3 regions of the Mesorhizobium sp. M1182 genome follow, and region 2 is predicted to be linked to each of the others. Evidence: predicted binding sites of a transcription regulator. Region 2 holds the regulator's gene; each other region holds the start of a gene.

Region 1 (7,929 bases), on a different contig from region 2:
GTTTCGCGAATTGCTGACCTACATGATGGAAGACCCACGCAACATCACCCCCTGCACACATCTCCTGTTTTGCGCCAAGAACATCGAGCGCATCGGCGACCACGCCACCAACATCGCCGAGACGATCTACTATATCGTCACCGGCGATCAGATGCCGGCCGATCGTCCGAAGGGCGATAAGACGGACAAGATTATTCTTCCCGCAACCCAACCAGCGAAGTGAGTTCTCTCAGCACTGATGCGAATTTCGGATTCGCCACCCGACAGAAAATTGCGCTAAGCTTTCGACGCGCCGACTTCTCAGTTCCGCGATGAAGGCCCCGCCTTCAGGAGGCTGCGATGGAATATGTCCGCGAGTTTGCTCCTGCGCCGCCGATGTCGGGTATAATCGCTTGCGGCGTCTATACGGCTGGGCGGCGCATCGCCGACATTCCGATCGAGGAAGCCGGCGAATGGGCCGGGAAGCCGGGCCACGTGGTCTGGATCGGACTGCTGGAGCCCGACCGCAATTTGTTGCTGCGCGTCCAGGCGCAATTCCATCTGCATGAGCTGGCGATCGAGGACGCCGAGCATCCGCACCAGCGACCGAAGATCGAGCAATATGGTGATGCCCTGTTCATCGTTGCCCGCACGGCGCAGCTGATCGACAGCCGCGTCACCTTCGGCGAGACGCATCTGTTCGTCGGCGCGGGCTACATCGTCAGCGTCAGGCATGGCCCGTCGACCTCCTACGCCGCCGTTCGCCAGCATTGGGAAAGCTGCCCGCATTCCCTTGCCAAGGGCGAGGATTTCGTCCTCTACGCCATTCTCGATTTCATCGTCGACAACTATATGCCGGTGCTTGAGCAGATCGAAAACGAGGTCGAGGCGATCGAGGACAAGGTTCTGCTGAAACCGATGACCGGCTCCGATATCGAACGGCTTTACATGCTGCGCCGCGATCTCTTGCGCCTGCGTAATGCGGCCCTGCCGCTGGTGGAGGTCTGCCGGCGGCTCACCAGCGCCGATCTGCCGCAAATCCACACAGCCATGCACCCGCTGTTTCGCGACGTCACCGACCACATCCGCACTGTCCAGGAAAAGATCGACAGCCTGCGTGAGGTTCTCGCCTTCGCCTTCGAGGCGAGCCTTCTGGTCGGTCAAAGCCAGGAGACGGCGATCTCCAAGAAGCTTGCCTCATGGGCCGCAATCTTGGCCGTGCCGACGGCATTCGCCGGCATTTACGGCATGAATTTCAGCGACATGCCGGAACTGAGGATGGAATATGGCTACCCGGCCGTCCTGGCGGCAATTGCCCTGATCTGCACGTTTCTTTACTGGCGGTTTCGCAAGAATGGGTGGCTTTGAAGCGAGGGCAGTAGGGCAGTAGGGCAGTAGGGCAGTAGGGCAGTAGGGCAGTAGGGCAGTAGGGCAGTAGGGCAGTAGGGCAGTAGGCTATCGCTTCGGGAGCGCGCTTCTCTACAATTCACCTACTGCCGTACTGCCTTACTCCCCTATTCCCCTAACTATCTGCTCCGCCGCCGCTCCGATGCCGGCTGGAACGCCACGCGGGCGTGGTACTTGCAGTAGGGGCCGGTTTCGGCGGCGTCGTTGCCGCAGAAATGGAAGTCTTCCGAAAGCGGATCGCCGTTCGGCCATTTGCAAGTGCGCTCGTTGAGTTCGACAAGTTGCAGATGCCGCGAGATCGGCACGACGACGTTCTCGACCGGGCGGATATAGTGGCGCGCCACCGGTTCGGCATCGAACTGCGCCTTGAGCGCGGTCGCACCGATCGACATCGAGGTGGTGGCATGGCGCGTGGCGCTTGCTGCCCGGGACACCGATTTCTGGATCGTCGATCCCTGCACCGTCTTCTTCTGGCGTGCCGGTGAGGCGGTCGTGCGTCCGCGACCGGACAGTTTCAGCCGGTGCACTTTGCCGATGACCGCATTGCGGCTGACCCCGCCAAGCTGTGCGGCGATCTGGCTGGCGCTGAGGCCCTCCGACCACAATTTTCTGAGAAGTTCGACTCGCTCGTCAGTCCAGTTCATGAGACCGCGCTCCTGCTGAAACGTGCGGCAATCGGAATCCATTCCCGACCCGGCTTCTGCCGGGCAGACACCACATATATCGGGTGATTAGGTCCGCCGCACGAAATCTAGTTATTTCTCTGCTACAATTACCTTATGCGCTGACTCGGTGACAAGAGTCCCAAGGCCAACACGAATCGGTTTTTTCGGTTTTCCCCAACTTGCCCGGTCGCTTAGGAGCCGGCGTTATGCTGGGGGGCTTGCCGCGCGACCTTGCGCGACCTTTTCGTTGACTTCACGGCCGAAAAACACGATAAGCCACAAGGGCCGCCGCTTTGGCGGCTTTTTGATTTTTCCGGTTCCGGAGACGCATATAATGAGCGGTTCGGCGCTTTTCGAGACCTTTGTTCGCGCACCCCTGGCTTTCGACCACGGTGAAGGCACCTGGCTGGTCACCGACAAGGGCGAGCGATATCTCGATTTCGCCGGCGGCATCGCCGTGAATTCGTTGGGCTACAGCCATCCGCATCTGGTCGCGGCCCTCACCGAGCAGGCCGCCAAGCTCTGGCACGTCTCTAATCTGTACGAGATTCCGGGACAGAGCCGGCTCGGTGAGCGGCTGGCCGACGCAAGCTTTGCCGACAAGGTGTTCTTCACCAATTCCGGCGCAGAGGCGCTCGAATGCGCCATCAAGACGGCGCGGCGCTACCACTTCGTCAAGGGCCATCCCGAGCGCTACCGCACAATCACCTTCGAAGGCGCCTTCCACGGCCGCACCCTGGCGACCATCGCCGCCGGCGGGCAGTACAAGTATCTGGAAGGTTTCGGCCCCAAGGTCGACGGCTTCGACCAGGTCGGTTTCGACGATGTGGATGCCACCGAGAAGGCGATCACGCCTGAAACCGCGGCGATCCTGATCGAGCCGGTGCAAGGCGAGGGCGGCATCAGGCAAGTGCCGACGCAATCGCTGAAGCGGCTCAGGCAGCTCTGCGATCAGCACGGACTGCTCCTGATTTTCGACGAGGTCCAATGCGGCGTCGGCCGCACCGGAAAGCTGTTCGCGCATGAGTGGGCGGGTGTCACCCCCGACCTCATGGCGGTGGCCAAAGGCATCGGCGGCGGCTTCCCGATGGGTGCCTGCCTCGCCACCGACGAGGCAGCGGTCGGCATGACCGCCGGCGTGCACGGCACCACCTTCGGCGGCAATCCGCTGGCAATGGCGGTCGGCAACGCCGTGCTCGACGTGGTACTGGAAGACGGCTTTCTCGAAGACGTCCAGCGCAAGGCACTGCTGTTGAAGCAGGGGCTCGCTGGCGTCGCCGACGAATTTCCGGATGTTATCGAAAGCATCAGGGGCACCGGCCTGATGCTCGGGCTTAAATGCGCGATGCCCAACACCAAGGTCACGGTGGCACTGCGTGACCAGCATCTCTTGACGGTTCCGGCCGGCGACAACGTTATCCGCCTGCTGCCGCCTCTCACCGTCACCGACGCCGAGATCCACGAAGCGCTCGAGCGCATTCGTGCCGGCGCCAAGAGCCTGGCAGATGCCATCGTCGCTGCCGCTGCGAAGTAATCCTGGAATTCCTGATGTCCCTTCGCCATTTCACCGATCTTTCCGCCGTTTCCGAAGGCGATCTGCGCTTCATGCTCGACGACGCAGCGGTGCGAAAGGCAAGGCTCAAGGCCGGCGAACGCAGCAAGCCGCTCGAAGGCAAGGTGCTGGCGATGATCTTCGACAAGCCGTCGACGCGCACGCGCGTGTCGTTCGACGTCGGTATGCGGCAGTTGGGTGGCGAGACGATCATGCTGACCGGCACCGAGATGCAGCTTGGCCGCTCGGAGACCATTGCCGACACGGCCAAGGTGCTGTCGCGCTACGTCGATGCCATCATGATCCGCACCACCTCGCATGACCGGCTGCTGGAACTGATGGAAAACGCTACGGTCCCCGTCATTAACGGGCTGACCGACGAGACCCATCCCTGCCAGCTGATGGCCGACATCATGACCTTCGAAGAGCACCGCGGTCCGGTGGCCGGTAAAACGATCGCCTGGACCGGCGACGGCAACAACGTGCTGCATTCGCTGCTGGAGGCATCCGCGCGGTTCCATTTCAAGCTGAATGTCGCCGTGCCCGAGGGCAGCGAACCGGCCCAGAAGCATGTCGACTGGTCGAAAGCCAATGGCGGCAAGCTGAAATTCACCCGTTCGCCCGAGGAGGCCGTTCACGAGGCCGACTGCATCGTCACCGACTGCTGGGTGTCGATGGGCCAGGAGCACCGTGCCCGCGGCCACAATGTCTTCCTGCCCTATCAGGTCAATGCGGCACTGATGGCGAAAGCCAAGCCGGATGCGCTGTTCATGCACTGTCTGCCGGCGCATCGCGGTGAGGAGGTTACCGACGAGGTCATCGACGGACCGCATTCGGTGGTGTTCGATGAGGCCGAGAACCGGCTCCATGCCCAGAAGGCGGTCCTGGCCTGGTGCCTGGGCGCTTGATACGAGCCGCGGTGATCCGGGCCGGCCTGATCTGCGCCGCCTTGATCTGGGCCGCCTTGATCCGGGAGTTGGTGGTGCCTATCTCAGGCGCATCACGCAAATCGAGCGCGTCTCGTCGCATGCGCCCCGGAGGGCGGCATCGCCGCGCCCCGGAGCTTTGTCATGTTGGAAACTCATCAATTGGCTGAACATAAACCCAAGCTCGGCGAATTCGGCTACGCCGGCGACGACCATGTCGTGCCGTTCGAGGTCGGCCCGCTCGACGTGCGCGGTCGCACCGTCCAGCTCGGGCCGATGCTCGATGCTATTCTCAGCCGCCACGACTATCCCGAGCCGGTCGCCCGGCTCCTGGCTGAAGCCTGTGTGTTGACGGTATTGCTCGGAACTTCGCTGAAGTTCGAGGGCAAGTTCATTCTGCAGACCCGCACCGACGGGCCGGTCGACATGCTGGTCGCGGATTTCTCCACGCCGCACGCGCTGCGCGCTTATGCCCGCTTCGATGCCGACCGGCTGCAGGCTTTGACTTCTGCCGGCGAGACGTCACCGCAGACGCTGCTCGGCAGCGGCGTCCTGGCGCTGACCATCGACCAGGGCGCTCACACACAACGCTACCAGGGCATCGTCCAGCTCGACGGCGTCACACTGGAAGATGCCGCACGCACTTATTTCCGCCAGTCTGAGCAGATTCCGACCGACCTCCGGCTTTCGGTTGCCAAGCTTCTGACGCCCGGCGTCGGCGGTGCCCGCGAGCAATGGCGGGCCGGTGGCCTGCTGGCACAATTCCTGCCGCAATCGGCGGAGCGCATGCGCGTACCCGACCTTCCAGGTGGCGACGGCGATCCGCGTGAGGAAATCCACGACCCGACCGACAATTCCTGGCAGGAGCTGCTGGCGCTGCTTGGTACTATTGAACCGACCGAGCTGATCGATCCGACGATCGGTGCCGAACGGCTGCTTTACCGGCTTTTCCACGAGCATGGCGTCCGCGTGTTCGGCGGGGTGCCGGTCGCCGACCAGTGCTCATGCTCAAGGGAGAAGATCCACGGCATCCTTGAAGGCTTTTCCGCCGAGGAGATCAGGGACAGCACCGAGGATGGCAGCATTCACGTCGCCTGCGAATTCTGCTCGAAGCAATATGACTTCGACCCGGCGGAGTTTGCAGCGGCCGGATGACGGCCGTCAATTGACGGTGCGCCGCATTCCCGGCAAGTCGAGCGAGAAGGCGGGGATGGCGACGTCGAACGTCTCGCCCCGCCTGTTGCGCATGGTGTAGTGCCCGACCATGATGCCGGATGGCGTCGAGAGCGGGCATCCAGACGTATACTGATAGCTGTCGCCGGGGTTGAGTCCGGGTTGCTCGCCGACGACCCCGGGGCCGCGCACTTCCTCGACCTTGCCGGTGCCGTCGGTAATGTGCCAGTAGCGCGACAGAAGCTGCACGAACTCATCCGACTGATTGTCGATGGTCACCTGATATCCCCAGACATAGCGGTTTTGCGGCGGGTCGGAGTGATCCTCCAGATAGAACGGCCTGACCTGCACTTCGATGTTGCGGGTGACGGCACTGTACATAAACTGCTCCAAAGCAATGTAGATGGAACTTTCGACGCTCAGCGCAGTTTGATCAACGATGCGCGTCATCTCCTTGCCCGACTCGAGCGCAGGTGCCGAAAAACAATGTCATTTAAGTGACACATGACAATGATGGTGTGCAGGCTTGTGCCGGGCGACTCAGCGTTCTGTCGAATTGTTGAAAACGGCCGTCATGCGGCCGGCACTTCTGGAGTGACCAGATCTCGATGGAACCGACATTCGCAGCCGCCCTCCTTTCCATAGCCCTCCTTCTTTCAAATCTCGCCAGCATCCTGTTAGCTTCGCTGAAGCTGAAGCGACCAGCCAGGATCGCACCGCCCGCCAACGCGCCGCCGGTATCGATCGTCATCCCGGCACGCGGCGTCGAGCCGTTTGCCGAAGAGACGCTGGAGCGCGCCTTCTCACTCGACTGGCCGCGCTACGAACTCATCTTCTGTGTCGCCCATGCCGACGACCCGGTGGTCAAGCCGATCACCGCAGCAATGGCGCGCTTTCCAGCTATTCGCGCCCGCCTTCTAGTCGGTGACGACCGCATCAGCGGCAATCCAAAACTCAACAATTGCGTGAAGGGTTGGGAGGCGGGGCGTTATCGCTGGGTCATCCTTGCCGATTCCAATGTGCTTATGCCGAGCGACTACGTCCAGCAGCTGATGGCGGCATGGCGGCACGACACCGGCCTCGTCTGCTCGACGCCGATCGGCTCGCGGCCGGACGGCTTCTGGGGGGAGGTCGAATGCGCCTTTCTCAACACGCTGCAGGCACGCTGGCAGTACGCCGGAGAGGCGCTCGGCCTCGGCTTCGCGCAGGGCAAGAGCATGTTGTGGAACAAGCCGATGCTCGACGCCAATGGCGGCATCCGCGCGCTTGCCGCCGAGATCGCCGAGGACGCGGCCGCGACCAAGCTGGTCAACGGGCTCGGACTGCGGGTCAATCTTGTCGCCTCGCCCTTCGAACAGCCGCTCGGCCGGCGCACGCTTGGCGAGATCTGGTCGCGGCAGGCGCGCTGGGCGCGGCTGCGCCGCGTCACCTTCGCGCTGTTCTTCGCCCCCGAGATCCTGATCGGCGCGGCGCCGCCGCTGGTGTTTGCGCTGATCGCGGCGGCTGACGCCGGCGTCAGCCTGCCGGCAACCGCCATCGCCGTGCTGGTCGCGGCCTACCTGCCGGAATGCGCCTTGGCCTCGGCCAAGGGATGGCACCTGTCGCCGCGCACGATCCCGGCGATGATGGCGCGAGACCTGATGCTTCCCGCCATTTGGGCGCGCGGATGGCTGAGCGGCGCCGTCGACTGGCGCGGCAACGTGATGACTATCCAGACAAAGACCGTCGCGGAGCTGGAAGAGACCCCGTCCGGCGCCTGATCGGGCGCGTTCCCGCTCGCCTCTGTTCGGCCAGCCCTTATCCGGCAACTCTCAGTGCCTGCTCGATGTCTTCGAGCAGGTCGTCGGCGTCCTCAAGGCCAACTGACAGCCTGAGCGTTCCCGGTCCGATGCCGAGCTCGGCGCGGGCCTCATCGGTCAAGTTCTTGTGCGTCGTCGTCGCCGGATGGGTGATCAGGCTCTTGGCGTCGCCGAGATTGTTGGAAATGAGCACGACGTCGAGTGCGTTCTGGAAGGCAAAGGCCGCCTGCTTGCCGCCCTTCACATCCATGCAGATCAGCGTCGAGCCACCCGACATCTGCCTCTTGACCACGGCCGCTTGCGGGTGGTCGGCACGGCCGGGATAGATGACACGGGCGATTTGCGGGCGCTCGGCCAGGAAATCCGCGATGCGGCCGGCACTTTCCGTCTGCTGGCGTACGCGTAGCGGCAGCGTCTCCAGGCCTTTC
Region 2 (7,929 bases):
CACCGCGGCGGGGTTCTCGGCGGCAGCGGCCAATGCCGACTGGAGCTCGCAGCCGGGCTATGGCGTCATCCTCGCCAACGAGCCGGGCGCCGAGTCCTGGCCGATGACGGCGGCAACGTGGATCCTGCTCTACAAGAAGCCGGATGATGCCGCGACCACCGGCGAAGCGCTCAAATTCTTCGCCTGGGCATACGACAAGGGCGACGAGATGGCCGGCGAGCTGGACTACGTTCCGATGCCCGACAAGGTGGTTGAGAGCGTCAAGGCCATGTGGGCCAAGGAAGTCGTCGGCGACGACGGCAAGCCGCTCTACTCGGCTATGTAATCTCCTCCAGGGAGGGCGTCGATGGCGCCCTCCCTGTTGCCTTTAATCGCGAGGACCCAATGACCATCGCTTCCGATGCCATGCCATCATCTGCAGCAGCCCGGGCCAGGGAAGCTACTGTGCGGCGCTTCGCGCTCACAGATGCCATATTCCGCGGACTCACCCGCGCTTCCGCAATCCTTGTGCTGGTCATCCTCGGCGGTGTCGCCATCTCGCTGTTTGCCGGCTCATGGCAGGCGCTGTCGTCGTTCGGTTTTTCTTTCCTGACGACTGAGAGCTGGAATCCCGTTACGGAAAAATTTGGCGCACTGGCGCCGATCTACGGCACGCTGGTGACGGCGGCCATTGCCATCCTGATCGCGGTTCCGATCGGCATCGGCATTGCAATCTTTCTCACCGAGCTCTGCCCGCGCCCGCTCAGGCGTCCTATCGGCATAGCGGTCGAGCTGTTGGCCGGCATTCCTTCGATCATCTACGGCATCTGGGGCCTGTTCGTGTTCGCGCCGTTCCTGCAGACGACGATACAGCCCTTCATCATCAACATCTTCCACGGCGTGCCGGGACTATCCAGCCTTTTCGCCGGCCCTCCTTACGGCATCGGCCTTCTGACCTCGGCGCTGATCCTCGCCATCATGGTGCTGCCCTTCATCACCTCGATCACCAAGGACGTCTTCGATACGGTGCCGGCGGTGCTGAAGGAATCGGCCTATGGCATCGGTTGCACGACCTGGGAAGTGACCCGGCGCGTGGTCATTCCCTATACCCGCATCGGTATCATGGGCGGCGTCATGCTTGGCCTCGGCCGGGCACTCGGCGAAACCATGGCGGTGACTTTCGTCATCGGCAACGCACATCGCATCAGTGCCTCCCTGTTCGCGCCGGGCACGACGATCTCGGCGACCATCGCCAATGAATTCACCGAGGCCGACGGCGACCTCTACACCTCCTCGCTGGTTTCGCTCGGCCTGATCCTCTTCGTCATCACCTTCCTGATCCTCGCCGCCGCCCGCTATATGCTGATGCGGATCGACGCCCGTACGGGAGCCTGACCGATGTCGACATCCTCATCGCTCCACAGCCGCCGCAAAGCCAGGAATTCGGTGATGATGGCGCTTTGCGTCGTCGCCGCCGGCATCGGGCTTGCCTGGCTGGCGCTCATTCTCGGCGCGTTGGTCTATAAGGGCATAGCCGGGCTTTCGCTCGCGGTCTTCACCGAGATGACGCCACCACCGGGCGAGGCCGGCGGCTTGCTCAATGCCATCACGGGCAGCCTGCTGATGACGATCATCGCCGTTGTCGTCGGCACGCCGATCGGCGTGCTGGCGGGAACCTACATGGCCGAGTATGGACGCTTTTCGCGCATCACCACCGTCGTCCGCTTCATCAACGACATCCTGTTGTCGGCGCCGTCGATCATCATAGGCTTGTTTGTCTATGAGCTGATGGTGCGGCCAATGGGACATTTCTCGGCCATTGCCGGCGCCGTTGCGCTTGCCATCCTGGTCATTCCGGTGGTCGTGCGCACCACTGAAGACATGCTCAACCTGGTGCCGAACGCGTTGCGTGAAGCCGGTGCCGCGATCGGCGCGCCACGCTGGGTGGTGATCCGTTCGGTCGCCTACCGCGCCGCATTGTCCGGCATCGTCACCGGCATATTGCTGGCGATAGCACGCATTTCCGGCGAGACGGCGCCGCTGCTCTTCACCGCGCTCAACAACCAGTTCTGGAGCAGCAATATCAACGCGCCGATGGCCAGCCTGCCGGTGACCATCTTCCAGTTCGCTCTCAGCCCTTACGAGGAATGGCAGCAACTGGCGTGGACCGGCGCACTCATAATCACCCTGACGGTTCTGGGCTTGAGCATCCTCGCCCGCAGCCTTACCGGACGCAGAGAGGACAGATGACACAGATGTTGTCCCCAGACATGACGATGACCGAAACGGTCACCGAGAAGACGAAGATCGAGGTCAAGAATCTCAACTTCTACTACGGCCAGAGCAAGGCGCTGAAGGACATCAGCCTGTCGCTGCCCGAGCGCAGCGTCACGGCCTTCATCGGCCCTTCGGGCTGCGGGAAATCGACGCTGCTGCGTGTGTTCAACCGCATCTATGAGCTCTACCCAAAACAGACGGCCGAGGGCCAGGTGCTGCTCGACGGCAAGAACATTCTCGACCGGTCGCAGGATCTCAACCTCCTCAGGACCAAGATCGGCATGGTGTTCCAGAAGCCGACGCCGTTCCCGATGTCGATCTACGAGAACATCGCCTTCGGCGTCAGGCTCTACGAGAACCTCGGCAAGTCCGAGATGGACGGCCGCGTCGAACAGGCGTTGAAGCGCGCCGCGCTGTGGAGCGAGGTCAAGGACAAGCTCAACGCCAGCGGCTTGAGCCTATCCGGCGGCCAGCAGCAGCGGCTCTGTATCGCCCGCACCGTGGCCGTGAAGCCGGAAGTCATTCTGCTCGACGAACCGGCTTCGGCCCTCGACCCGCTGTCGACTGCCAAGATCGAGGAACTGATCGACGAATTGCAAGCCGACTACACGATCGTCATCGTCACCCACAACATGCAGCAGGCGGCGCGCGTGTCGCGCCAGACGGCCTTCATGTATCTGGGTGAACTGGTCGAGTTCGACCGGACCGAGAAGATCTTCACGTCGCCCCGCGAGAAGCGCACGCAGGACTACATCACTGGCCGCTTCGGCTGAGCCGTTCCGATCATGCATATGAGGACAGGACCATGGGCGAACACACAGTCGCTTCTTTCGACGAGGATCTCGAGCAGATCAGCAAGCTGATCCGCGACATGGCCGACCTCGCCGGTTCGATGGTCGGCGGGGCGACCAAGGCGCTGTTGAATTCCGACAACGTGCTGGCGCAACGCGTCGTTTCCGACGACGCCATCATGGATGCGCGTCAACGCGAACTGGACGACCGCGCTATCACCCTGATCGCCAAACGCCAGCCGATGGCCCACGATCTTCGCCATGTGGTCGGAGCGATCCGCATGGCGGGCGACCTCGAACGCATCGGCGACCTTGCCAAGAATATCGCCAAGCGCGTGAGTGCGGTCGGCCTCAGCGCCACGCCGCGGGACCTGTCGCATTCCATCGACGCGATGGCGCAGCTGGTTCTCATCCAGGTGCAGGGTGTCATCGAGGAATATGCTGCAGGCGATGCGGCCGCGTTGGCCAAGCTTCGTGCCGCCGACGAGCGCATCGACGTTAAATACACGTCCGTGTTCCGCGAGCTGTTGACCTACATGATGGAAGATCCGCGCAACATCACCGCTTGCACGCACCTGCTGTTCTGCGCCAAGAATCTGGAGCGGATCGGCGACCATGTCACCAACATCGCCGAAAATGCGTATTATGTGCTGACCGGCGAGCAATTGCCGGTCAATCGTCCGAAGCAGGACGAAACGACAATGTCCGCACCGGTGACATGATGGGGGTGCCCAGCCGATGATCGCACCACGCATAATGGTGGTGGAGGACGAGGAGCCGTTGGGTGTGCTGCTCCGCTACAATCTCGAATCCGAAGGCTACCAGGTCGAGGTGGTGACACGCGGCGACGAAGCCGAGATCCGTTTGCAGGAGAATGTGCCCGACCTTTTGGTGCTCGACTGGATGATACCAGCGGTTTCCGGCATCGAGCTCTGTCGTCGGTTGCGGGTGCGCCCCGAAACCGAGCGGCTGCCGATCATCATGCTGACCGCGCGCGGCGAGGAGAGCGACCGGGTGCGCGGTCTTTCGACCGGCGCCGACGACTATCTGGTCAAGCCGTTTTCGACACCGGAATTCATGGCCAGGGTCAAGGCGCTGCTGCGGCGCGCCAAGCCGGAAGTGCTGTCCAGCGTGCTGAAGGTCGGCGACATCGTGCTCGATCGCGAATCGCACAGGGTCTATCGCAAGAAGAGCGAAATCAGGCTCGGGCCGACCGAATTCCGGCTGCTCGAGTTCATGATGCGGCATCCGGGCCGTGTCTTCTCGCGCAGCCAGTTACTCGATAATGTCTGGGGGGAGACAATCTACATCGACGAACGCACCGTCGACGTGCATGTCGGGCGGCTGCGCAAAGCCGTCAACAACGGCCGGATGCCGGATGTCATCCGCACCATCCGCGGCGCCGGCTATGCGATCAGGGAAGATTGACCCGCCTGGTCAGGCTACGTTCTTTCTGACGCTGGGCCTCATTTGCGCGCCCGGCGCGAAAATCTCCTGGTCGACGAAGCTTAACGCCCGCATCGCGCAGCCTTCGCGGATCAGAGGCAATTCGTTCGGCTCTGTATCGAAGGAGATCGAGCCTGAATGCTGGCCGCCGGCGGTCTGGGCGATTGCCTTCCGCAAGGCCGGCTCGATCAGATCGAAGGCGGCGGCACTGGCGCCGACCATCGCGACCGGTGCCGGATCGATCAGCGCGAACAGCGAGCCGAGACCGAAACCCAGCGCTTCGCCGGCCTTGCGGTAGGCCTCGCGTTCCGGCCCATCTTTCTCGCGCGCCCGGGCCGCCAGTGCGCGCATGTCGGCGTCGCTGACGTCGGCGACCGGTTCGCTGTCTTCGCTCATCTGCCTGGCGTTGCGCCAGATGGCGTAGTTCCCGGCATACGCCTCGATGCAGCCGCGCCGCCCGCAACGGCAGAGCGCGCCGCCCGGACGATGGATCATGTGGCCAAATTCGCCGCCCGAGGAATGCGTCCCGGTGAACAGTTCGCCCTTCAGCACCAGCCCCATGCCGATGCCATGCGAAAGCAGGATGGCGATGAAGTCGTCGCGATAGCGATCCGGATTGCGCCAGCGCAAAGCCACCGCCATCATGTTGCAGTCGTTCTCCACCGTTGCCGGGATGCCGAATTCGTCCTCCAGCATGTCGGCAAAGGCGATGTCGGTCTGCGGCGTGATCGGCGACCACAGCATGGCGCGTGCAGGGGAGTCGGTAATGCCCTGAATCGCCAGGGCGATGCGGGCGACACTGCGGACGTCAAGATCTGGATCCTGCAGCCGGCGCCGGACGATGGCCATGCATTCACGGATCAGCTCGTCGCGCGGCATAGTCAGCGTGTCCAGCCGGCGCTGTTCCTCGGCGACCACCTGTCCCGTATAGTCGATAATGGCGGCCGAAAGGAAATTCAGCGACAACACCACGGTCAGCACCGCCGCCGCTTCCGGGTTGAGGGCGAGGCCGACTTGCGGACGACCGCGTTTCAACGAAACGGGCTCACTTGGCTTGCTCTCGGCGAGGATGCCTTCCCGTATCAGGTCGGAAGAAATCGCCGATATGGTCGAATGACTGAGGCCGGTGGTAGCTGCGATCTCAGTACGCGATGGCTGGCCGGCCCGGCGCACCGCCGAGATCACCATCGCCCGGTTGCGCCGGCGCAAATCGTCATGGCGGATTCCGACCGACATTGTTTTGCTTTCCTCCCGGTTGCCGCGGCCGCTCATGAACCGGAAGCCGTCGGTAATGTCCGACAAATAGTGTCGGATGAGGCAAATAGTGTCAGATGCAGGTGGCGCTGTCATCGTTTATTCCGACGCTCGAAAAAACTCGCAGAGTCATCAAAATCCATCAGAATCGATGTTGACAGCAGCCGGAGATCGGGCCAGTATTTTTTCGATGCTCGAAAAAATTAGAGCTTCTAAGCTGGTCTTTGAGCCAATTGGTCACGCCGTACGCGGCGCAGGGAGGATATGATGAAGAAATTCACGACCGCCATTCTGGCGGGTGTCGCCATGACGCTGGCGCTGGCGTCGGTGGCGCAGGCTAAAGACAAGGTCATCGGCGTTTCCTGGTCGAACTTCCAGGAAGAGCGCTGGAAGACCGACGAGGCCGCAATGAAGGCGGCCATCGAGGCCGCAGGCGACAAGTATATTTCCGCCGACGCACAGTCCAACCCCGGCAAGCAGCTCACCGACGTCGAGAGCCTGATCTCGCAGGGCGCCAACGCACTGATCATCCTGGCGCAGGACGCCTCGGCCATCGGGCCGGCCGTGCAAAAGGCGCTGGACGAAGGTATTCCGGTTGTCGGCTACGACCGGCTGATCGAGAACAAGGACGTCTTTTACCTGACCTTCGACAACAAGGAAGTCGGCCGCATGCAGGCCCGGGAAGTCTTCAAGGTGAAGCCGGAAGGCAACTATGTCTTCATCAAGGGTTCGGGTTCCGATCCGAATGCCGATTTCCTGTTTGCCGGTTCGATGGAGGTGCTGAAGGCGGCAATAGACAGCGGCAAGATCAAGAATGTCGGCGAGGCCTATACCGACGGCTGGCTGCCGGCCAACGCTCAGAAGAACATGGAACAGTTCCTGACCGCCAACGACAACAAGGTCGATGCCGTGGTCGCGGCCAATGACGGCACTGCCGGCGGCGTCGTCGCCGCGCTGACAGCGCAAGGGCTGGCCGGATCGGTTCCGGTTTCGGGCCAGGACGGCGACCACGCCGCGCTGAACCGCATCGCGCTCGGCACACAGACCGTGTCGGTGTGGAAGGATGCGCGCGAGCTCGGCAAGAATGCCGCCGAGATCGCCTCGCAGCTGGCCGACGGCAAGCAGATGACCGACATTGCCGGCGTGAAGGATTTCACCACGCCCGGCGGCAATACCGTCAAGTCGCTGTTCCTGACCCCGGTCGCCATCACCAAGGACAACCTCAACGTCGTCATCGACGCCGGCTGGATCAAGAAAGAAGAGGTCTGCGCCGGCGTGACGGCTGGCACTGTTGCAGTCTGCAACTGAGCCGACGTTTCCGAGAAGTCCGAACGCCGCGGCCGCTCGCCGCGGCGTTTTTCAACAAGAGTTGTTTTTCCGCTTCCGGCGGATAACTTCTAGGCTGCTTCCGGCATCCGCGGCAGACGGCAACCCGGCGGGAGAAACATCATGACCGACACGACGTCCAACACGCCGGTCGACAGCACGGCAGACCGGGCACGGGAATCCGAGCTCGGCATCGTTGCCCGATTTCTCAAGGCAACCGAACTCGACACGCGCATGCTCGGCATGGTCGGCGCGCTGCTGGTCATCTGGGTCGGCCTGCATGTCATTTCCAGCGTACGGCTCGGCGTCAATCCGTTCGACTTCGACAGCCGGACCTTCCTGACGCCACGCAATCTCTGGAACCTGTCGGTGCAGACTTCCGCCGTGGCCATAATGGCCGCCGGAATGGTGCTGGTTATCGTCATGCGCAATATCGACCTGTCGGTCGGTTCCGCCGAAGGTCTGATCGGCGTGGTCATGGGCTTTGCGCAGGTGCATTTCCTGGTGCGAATGATCGGTCTGCAATTAGGCAATCCCTGGATCTGGATCCTGGCACTGGCCATCGGCCTGGCGCTTGGCCTTCTGATCGGAGCGTTCCAGGGATACATCATCGCTTATCTCGAGGTGCCGGCCTTCATCGTGACGCTGGGCGGCCTTCTGGTCTGGCGGGGTGCCGCATGGTGGGTCGCCAGCGGTCAGACGATTGCGCCGCTTGATGCCACTTTCCAGCTGATGGGGGGCGGGCCGGCGGGTTCGATCGGCGCGCGATGGAGCTGGATCGTCGGAATTGTCGCGTGCCTAGCGGTTGTGTTCATGCTGCTCAACGGGCGGGTGCAGCGCAAGCGGTTCCGCTTTC
Region 3 (7,929 bases), on a different contig from region 2:
GATGTCGCGCGCCATCGGGAATTCGAGCGGCTCGCGGGTGATGTCGCCGGGGGTATGATCCCCAGGCAGGTCGCCGTCGGGCTCGATCAGGCCTTCGCGGGCGAGGATGGCCGAGACGCGCGGCATGGCTTCCGCCTTGCCTGCGCGCTGCTCCGGTTCGGCGACATCGCCGCCGGCGGCGAGCTCGGGATCGAGCAGGCGGTGGGTGTAGTCGAAAGTCGGGCCGAGCAGCTGCCCGCCGGGCAGGTCCTTGTAGGTGGCCGACAGCCGTCGCTCGACCAGCATCGTGCCGGTGTCGATCGCCCTTGTGTAGCCGAAACGCGGCAGCGTGGTGCGATAGGCGCGAACCAGGAAGATCGCCTCGATCATGTCGCCGCGCGCCTGGACGATGGCGAGTGCCGCCAATTCCCGGTCGTAGAGCGAACCTTCGCTCATCACCCGGTCGACGCCGAGCGCCAGCTGCTCGACGATCTGGTCGAGGCGAAGTGCGGGCACCGAGCGGTCGCCGCGCCGGCGGTCGGCGAGCAGTTTGTGGGCGTTGCGAATGGCCGCTTCGCCACCCTTTACCGCGACATACATGCTATGCCTCCATCGTCTTGATGCGCGTCGTGCGCGGCAGGCAGGCAATTGCTTCGGACGTGGCGAGGATGATGTCGACGCCACGCGGAAAACGCTGCTTGTTCTGCTTCCATTGCTCGACGAAATGGCGCGGCATTTGCGCCGGCGCGATCGTCGCCGTCGTCTCGATGCCCGGGCCTTCGAGCAGCAGCGCAGCGCCGGAGACAAGATCGCTGACCTCGAGGATCAGCGTCGTGGAGCGATCGGGATAATCCCGGGTGCCTTGCGAAAACCCGTCGAGCGCCATCATCTCGGCCGGCGTGGCGATCAGCGCGAAATGCGCGTCGGCCGGGGTGTTGGCCAGCGGCGCGCCGGTATGAAAGCCAAGCCAGGATTTCACCGTCGCTGAAGCCTGCAAGGCGTGGTCGAGCCAGAGCGGCGTGTCGTTATCGCACAGCGCCAGCGCAACGGCGCCGGCGGTGGCCGACAGCGGCACCGGGGGGTGGGCGAGGGCCGGCAGCGGCTGCACACTGCCTGGCCGCGCCATCGCGTCCATCACGGCACGGAATACGGTCTGCGCGTTGAATACCGGATCGGCGAAGCCGCCTTCAATGGATTGAGTGGCGATATTCATCAGTCTTCTCCGCGCACCATGGTGAAGAAATCGACCTTGGTCGCCGCCGTCTCGGCGCGGCGCTGTTCACGCGCCTTGGCCAGTGCCGCCTGCAATGGCGCAACGATCCTGATCTCGACCTCATTGCGGTGGGCCGGGTCCTGCCACAGCGCATCGGCGATTGCCGCCAGCCTTGCCTTCTGCTTGTCGCGGCCGAGCGCGTAGCAGTGGCCGACATGGCCGGACGCAAGCCGCACCGTGGCACGGGTGACCGTCGCCTCGCCGACATTGAAGGGCGCGCCGCCGCCGCCGATGCGGCCGCGTACCGTAACCAGGCCGGTTTCGGGGCCACGCAGAAGTTCCGCTTCGCAAGGCAGGCCGGCTTCGTCCCAGAGGCGGACGATGTCGTCGCCGGCCGATTGCGCCAGCGTCGTCATCACGGCCTTGCGCTCGGCCCGCTCTCGCGCTTCCCGTCCTCGCATGGCCGTACTCCTCGTTTGCGTGAATTTGTCTATTGATATAGACAACTATACAAATTATACTCGTTATCTAGCGCGTGTCCATGACGGGCACGTGACACGGGCCAAAAGATCGGCGCAAAGAATTGGGGCGGGAGATGATCGGACAAGCCAACCGCATCGAGCGGCGCAGCGGTGTCGCGCTGTGGCGACAGATCGCCGACCAGATCCTGCATTCGATCGCCGCCGGCGATTTTCCCGAGAATGCCGCGCTGCCGCCGGAGATCGCGTTGGCCGGACGCTATGGCGTCAACCGCCACACGGTGCGTAGCGCTATCGCAGCGCTGGTGCAGGAGGGTGTGCTCAGGGCGGAGCAGGGGCGCGGCACCTTCGTGCTGTCGCGCAACCGGCTGTCTTATCCGATCGGCGCCCGCACCCGCTTTTCCGAGGGATTGCAAGGACAGGCGTCCGAGCGGCATATCACCTTGCTCGCGTCATCGATCGAGCCGGCCGACCGTCGTGTCGCAGAGGGCTTAGGCCTTGCGACGGGGGCCGATGTGATACGCCTGGAAACGCGCGGCGAAGCCGATGGAATGCCGGTGTCCCGCGCGGCCGGCTGGTTCGATGCCAGGCGCTTTGCCGGCATCGATGCCGCCATGGCGGAAACCGGTTCGATCACCGCATCACTGGCACGTTTCGGCATCGACGACTATCTCAGGCAATCGACCGTGCTGTCGGCGCGCCATGCCGATGCCGCCGACCTTGCGGACCTCGAGCTGCAGCCCGGCGCCATCGTGCTGGTGACGGTCGCCGTCAACGTCACGCCCGACGGTCAGCCGATACAGTTTTCGGAGTCGCGCTTCCCGGCCGAGCGGATCGAGCTCAAATTGTCGGCGCTCTGAGATACGGCAGCCCTGGCATCATCCGACCTGAATGACAGCCTTGATCAGGCCAGACTTCTCATGCGCCCAGCGGGCGAGGTCGTGCGGCGTCTCGCCAAGCGTGGTGCGGTGCGTCACAAGCTTTGCCAGCGGCAGCGCGCCGTTGCGGATCGAGGCGGCGACATGGTCGAAATCGGCACGCAGGGCGTTGCGGCTGCCGATCAGCATCATCTCGCGCTTGTGGAATTCGGGATCGGAAAAGGCGATGTCGTCCTTGACGACGCTGACCAGGACCAGCGCTCCGCCATGCGCGACATGAGCGAAGGCCGACTGCACCGACCGGGTGTTGCCGGTGGCATCGAAAACCACGTCGAAGCCGTTGCCGCCGGTTGCTTCCCGCACCAGGTCGGCAGCGGTGCCTCGCGAGCCGTCGAGCGTCGCGAAGCCGAGTTCGCTTTCGGCAAAGCCAAGCCGTTCAGCGCTCATGTCGAGCAGCGTCACATCGAGCCCGGCGATGCGGGCGAACAGCGCCGTGCCGAGCCCGATCGGGCCTGCGCCGATGACCAGCGTGCGCGCACGTGGATCAGCCAGCGAGCGCCGCACGGCATGGGCGCCGATCGCCAGGAATTCGACGGCGGCGGCATCGGCCAGCGACAGGCCGTTTGCCGGATAAAGATTTTGCGCCGCCACCAGGATCTGCTCGCACATGGCGCCGTCGCGGTGGACGCCGAGCACCTCGATCCTGACGCAGCAATTCGGCTTGCCTTGCCGGCAGGCGTTGCATTTGCCGCAGGCGAGATAGGGATTGACGATCACCGCTTCGCCGACGGCGAGATCGACGTCCACGCCAACCTCGATCACGGTGCCGGAAACCTCGTGGCCCATGATGCGGGGATAGGCGAGGAACGGGTGCTTGCCTTCGAAGATGTGATAGTCGGTGCCGCAGATGCCGACATGGCTGACGGCGACCAGCGCCCAGCCGGCGGGGGGCGCGCCAGGCGCCGGACGATCTTCGAGGACAAGTTCGCCGGGCGAGCGGCAGACGACGGCTTTCATGCTTCAATCCAGTCGGTTCATGGGACTGCCGGCCCTGCTGTGGCGAGGCCGGCGATTGTTGGGAGGCGGTCTATTTGCCGCGGCGGCGCAGCCCGTCGAAATAGACGATGACGATGATCAGCACGCCGGTGATGATGCGCTGCCAGAAGGCGTTGACGTTGAGCAGATTGGCGCCGTTGTTGATGGTGGCAAGGATGAAGGCGCCGAGCAGCGGTCCGTGCACGGAGCCGACAGCGCCGAACAGCGAGGTGCCGCCGATCACCGAGGAGGCGATCGCCTGCAATTCCCAGCCCTCGGCCTGCGTCGGATTGCCGATGCCGATGCGCGAGGCAAGCAGCACGCCGACGAAGGCCGCGCACAGGCCCGACAGCGTGTAGGCCATGTAGATGGTGCGCTGGACGTTGACGCCTGACAGGCGCGACGCCTCGGCGTTGGAGCCGACCGAGAACAGATAGCGGCCCCAGCGGCTGTGGTGCAGGAAGATGTAGGCTGGGATGCCGACCAGGATCACCATCCAGAACAGATTGGGGACGCCGGCGAAGGAACTGCGCGAGAACGTCTGGAAGGCGTCGTTGTTGATCGAGATCGAGTTGCCATTGGTCATCAACAGACCGATCCCGCGCAGCGAGGTCAGCGTTGCCAGGGTGATGATGAAGGGCGGCAGGCCCATCTTGACGATGCCGAAGCCATGGAACATGCCGATGGCGACGCCGACCAGCAAGGTGATCAGGATGGCGAGGAAAACCGGTGTCCCGGCGTTGATCAGCATCGCGACGATGACAGTGGCGAAGCCGACCACGGCGCCGACGGAAAGATCGATGCCGCCGGTGATGATGACGAAGGTCTGGCCGACCGCCAGGATGGCGATCATCGACCCTTGCCGCAACAGGTTCGAGATGTTGTTGGCCGAGGCGAAGCTCGGCGTCGCCACCGACAGGATGATCCATAAAAGAACCAGCAGCGCCAGCAGTGTCAGCCCGAACAGGGCGTTGTAGTTGCGTTTCGGCCTTTCGGCAGCGATCGCCTCGGTGCTCATATCCGTCCTCCCGGTTTTTCTTGTTTCTCGGCCAGCGCCTGGGTGAGGATCTCCTCGTGGTCAGCGGTACGAAAGCCGTGCGTGGCCACCAGCTTGCCGCGCCGGAACACGTGCAGCGTGTCGGCGAGTTCATAAACCTCGGGCAGGTAGGACGAGATCAGGATGATGCCGGCTCCCTTGGACAACAGCGCGCCGAACAGGCGGTAGATCTCGGCCTTGGTGCCGACGTCGACGCCGACAGTCGGCTCGTCGAAGATGAATAGCTTGGCGCCATGGGCGAGCCATTTGCCGATGACGATCTTCTGCTGGTTACCGCCGGACAGGCTGGAGGCCAGCGCGCCGCGCGTCGGCGTCTTGATGCGCAGGTCGGCGATCTGGCGATCGGCTTGCGCCTTTTCCTGCGCGCGGGAGATCAGCAGATTGCTGGAGATGCGCTTGTAGATCGGCAGATTGAGGTTGAGTCCGACCGGCAGGTTGAGGCAGAGGCCCTGGTCGCGGCGGCTTTCCGGGGCCAGCGCCATGCCGAGCCTGATCGCGTCATGTTCGGAATTGACCTTGACCTCTTTGCCCTCCCAGAGGATCTGGCCGGCCGATTTGCGGTGCCGGCCATAGAGCGTGGTGACGAACTCGCTGCGCCCGGCGCCGATCAGGCCGTAGAGGCCGACGATCTCGCCGGCGCGGACGGACATCGAGACATTTTCGAAACCCTTGCCGGACAGGTTCCTGGTTTCGACGATGGTCGCGCCGGGGGTGAAATGCTCCTTGTGGTAGACCTGCTCGATCGAGCGGTTGATCATCATCTTGACCAGCTCGGCGTCATTGGTCTCGGCAATGTTCCTGGTGCCGACCAGCGTGCCGTCGCGCAGCACCGAGACGCGGTCGGCGAGCTCGAACACTTCTTCCATGCGATGGCTGATGTAGATGATGGTGACGCCTTCGCCCTTCAGCCGGCGGATCAGCGTGAACAGCTGGTCGGCCTCCTTGCGGGTAAGATAGGCGGTCGGCTCGTCGAAGATCAGGAATTTAGTGCCGCGCACTGTGGCGCGGGCGGCGGCGATCAACTGCTGCTGGCCGATGGTCAGGTCACCCAGCATGACATGCGCCGGCAGGTCGAAGCCGAGATCGTCGATGATCTTCTGCGCCTGCCTGACCATCGCCCGCTGCTGCAGGATGCCGAAGCGGGAATCCTCCTCGCCGAGGAACATGTTGGCGGCGACGGTGAGATGGCGGCACAGGACGACTTCCTGATGCACGGCATTGATGCCGAGCGCCATCGCCTCATGCGGCGTTGCCAATGCGGCAGGCTTGCCCTCCCAGATGACGTCGCCGGAGGTGCGCGGCATGACGCCGGTCAGAAGCTTGATCAGGGTGGATTTGCCGGCGCCGTTCTCGCCGACGATGGCGTGGATCTCGCCGGCCTTGAAGGCGAGATCGACCGGCTTCAGCGCATGGGTGCCGGGATAGCGCTTTTCCAGCCCGCGGAGTTCGAGGATGGTCCTGCCCGGTTCCAGCGTTGGGGCCGGATGGAGTTCCTGCGCCGTCGACATCATGACAATCCTCCCAGATTGGCCCCCAAAGATTGGCCTCGCGATTGGCACGAGTGGGATGTTTCCGGGGCGAAAAGGCCCCGGAAACAGTTCACCTGAGGCTATGCTCAGTCGAGCTTCGGGTTGAGCAGCGCGTCGATCTTCGGATCCTTCATGTTGGCCTTGGTGACCAAATTGGCGCCCGTGTCGACATTGGCCTCGACCTTCTCGCCCTTCGAGGCGGCGAGCGCCGTCTTGATGCCGTCATAGCCCATCCGGTACGGATCCTGGACGACGAGAGCCGAAATGACGCCGTCGTTGAGGAACTTGATCAGCTTCTCGTCGCTGTCGAAACCGACCAGCCCGACCTTGCCGGCAAGACTGTTCTCGGCGATCGCCTGGCCGACGCCCTGCGCCATGATCAGGTTGGAGGCGAAGATGCCCTTGAGGTTGGGGTTGGCGGTGATCAGGTCGGTGGCGATGTTGAGGCCGGTGGTGGCCTGGCCGTCGGCGTATTTGTCGGCGACCAGCTTGAGGCCCGGATATTTGGCAGCGAGCTGTTCCTTAAAACCCTGGGCGCGCTGTTCGAGCGAGCCGGCGCCCGGAAGAGCGGTGATCAGGGCGACGTCGCCCTCGACCTTGCCGCCATTGGCTTCGCCGATGGCTGCGGCAAGGCCGTCAGCGGCAACGCGGCCGCCCTGGATGTTGTCGGTGGTCAGGAACGAGGTGAAGGCCTTGGAGTCGGCGCCAGAGTCGATGCCGATGATCTTGACCTTGGTGGCGGCCTCGTCGATCGGCTTGCCGAGCGCCTTGGCTTCGGTCGGCGCAATGACGACGGCCGCCGGGTTGCCGGCGACGGCATTTTCAAGGATCGAGATCTGGCCGTTGACGTCGGTCTCGGCCTGGGCGCCGAGCTCCGGCACGTTGACGCCGAGGTCCTTGCCGGCCTTGCGGGCTCCCGCCAGAACGATCTGCCAGTAGAAGGACGTGGTGTCCTTGACGATGATCGGAATGGTCGCGTCGGCCGCGGATGCCGGGGCCGAGTGCATCACGCCGGCAAGCATCGAGGCGGCTGCGAGTGCCACGAAGGCGCGGCGATTGAGAATGCTGGTCACGAATTTCATTAGGAGTCCTCCCTAAGTCGCCCGGTGAATGTTACGGAAGCTCCATTCGGATGGCGCGGCCCAAACGGAACTTTATCAATAAAAAACATTTACCGCATTTTGATAGTGCATCACCTCGGTCGGCGCAAGCGATGTTTGATGGCCGCTCGAATGGCTGGGCGGGAAAGCTTGCTCCCTCGGAACTCCGCTGCCAATCTCCTCCAATATGTCGCATGGAATATTAATTCCATCATACAGTCAATATGGAATGTTCATTCTTTTTCGGGGTGTACGAACTGTGACACCTGGCAATCACGTCAGGTGTTTGCGACCGGCTTAGAGCGTCGCTCCGAGGTGCCACGGCACGAACTCGTTGTCGCCGTAGCCGAACTCTTCGCTCTTGGTCTTGCGGCCCGAAGCCGTCTCGACGATCAGTTCGAAGATCTCGCGGCCCATGCCGGCGATGGTCTTTTCGCCCGAGGCGATGACGCCGCAATTCACGTCCATGTCCTCCTCCATCGTGTGATACATGGTCGAGTTGCTGGCGACCTTGATCGACGGCGTCGGCCGGCAGCCGAAGCAGGAGCCGCGGCCTGTGGTGAAGACGATGACGTTGGCGCCGCCCGCCACCTGGCCGGTGGCCGAGACCGGGTCGTAGCCGGGCGTGTCCATGAACACCAGCCCGTGCCCGGTGACCT

Evidence for each region. Region 2 encodes PhoB, which activates phosphate uptake and scavenging genes when phosphate is short. Its sites were predicted from a motif close to TGTCATNNANCTGTCAT; they were not measured.
Region 1: NKH33_RS16665 (ceramide glucosyltransferase) is a predicted target of PhoB. The motif match lies at 6,190-6,206, and genes of this name have one in related genera.
Region 3: phnF (phosphonate metabolism transcriptional regulator PhnF) is a predicted target of PhoB. The motif match lies at 1,734-1,750, and genes of this name have one in related genera.

What each region holds. Positions count from the first base shown of each region.
Region 1 is NZ_JAMYMD010000012.1:68,458-76,386, reverse strand. Features, by position in the region: gene phoU (phosphate signaling complex protein PhoU) at 1-223, shown strand, start outside; gene NKH33_RS16695 (magnesium and cobalt transport protein CorA) at 340-1,347, shown strand; gene NKH33_RS16690 (GcrA family cell cycle regulator) at 1,506-2,030, opposite strand; gene NKH33_RS16685 (aspartate aminotransferase family protein) at 2,386-3,585, shown strand; gene argF (ornithine carbamoyltransferase) at 3,600-4,511, shown strand; gene NKH33_RS16675 (Hsp33 family molecular chaperone) at 4,674-5,684, shown strand; gene apaG (Co2+/Mg2+ efflux facilitator ApaG/CorD) at 5,691-6,083, opposite strand; gene NKH33_RS16665 (ceramide glucosyltransferase) at 6,311-7,462, shown strand; gene NKH33_RS16660 (O-succinylhomoserine sulfhydrylase) at 7,500-7,929, opposite strand, start outside.
Region 2 is NZ_JAMYMD010000003.1:151,717-159,645, reverse strand. Features, by position in the region: gene pstS (phosphate ABC transporter substrate-binding protein PstS) at 1-325, shown strand, start outside; gene pstC (phosphate ABC transporter permease subunit PstC) at 385-1,374, shown strand; gene pstA (phosphate ABC transporter permease PstA) at 1,378-2,229, shown strand; gene pstB (phosphate ABC transporter ATP-binding protein PstB) at 2,226-3,029, shown strand; gene phoU (phosphate signaling complex protein PhoU) at 3,062-3,769, shown strand; gene phoB (phosphate regulon transcriptional regulator PhoB) at 3,786-4,475, shown strand; gene NKH33_RS05655 (ROK family protein) at 4,485-5,729, opposite strand; gene xylF (D-xylose ABC transporter substrate-binding protein) at 6,015-7,055, shown strand; gene NKH33_RS05645 (sugar ABC transporter permease) at 7,197-7,929, shown strand, end outside.
Region 3 is NZ_JAMYMD010000002.1:442,426-450,354, reverse strand. Features, by position in the region: gene NKH33_RS04710 (carbon-phosphorus lyase complex subunit) at 1-579, opposite strand, end outside; gene phnH (phosphonate C-P lyase system protein PhnH) at 581-1,192, opposite strand; gene phnG (phosphonate C-P lyase system protein PhnG) at 1,192-1,653, opposite strand; gene phnF (phosphonate metabolism transcriptional regulator PhnF) at 1,788-2,531, shown strand; gene NKH33_RS04690 (zinc-binding alcohol dehydrogenase family protein) at 2,550-3,566, opposite strand; gene NKH33_RS04685 (ABC transporter permease) at 3,637-4,602, opposite strand; gene NKH33_RS04680 (sugar ABC transporter ATP-binding protein) at 4,599-6,152, opposite strand; gene NKH33_RS04675 (ABC transporter substrate-binding protein) at 6,257-7,252, opposite strand; gene NKH33_RS04670 (UxaA family hydrolase) at 7,568-7,929, opposite strand, start outside.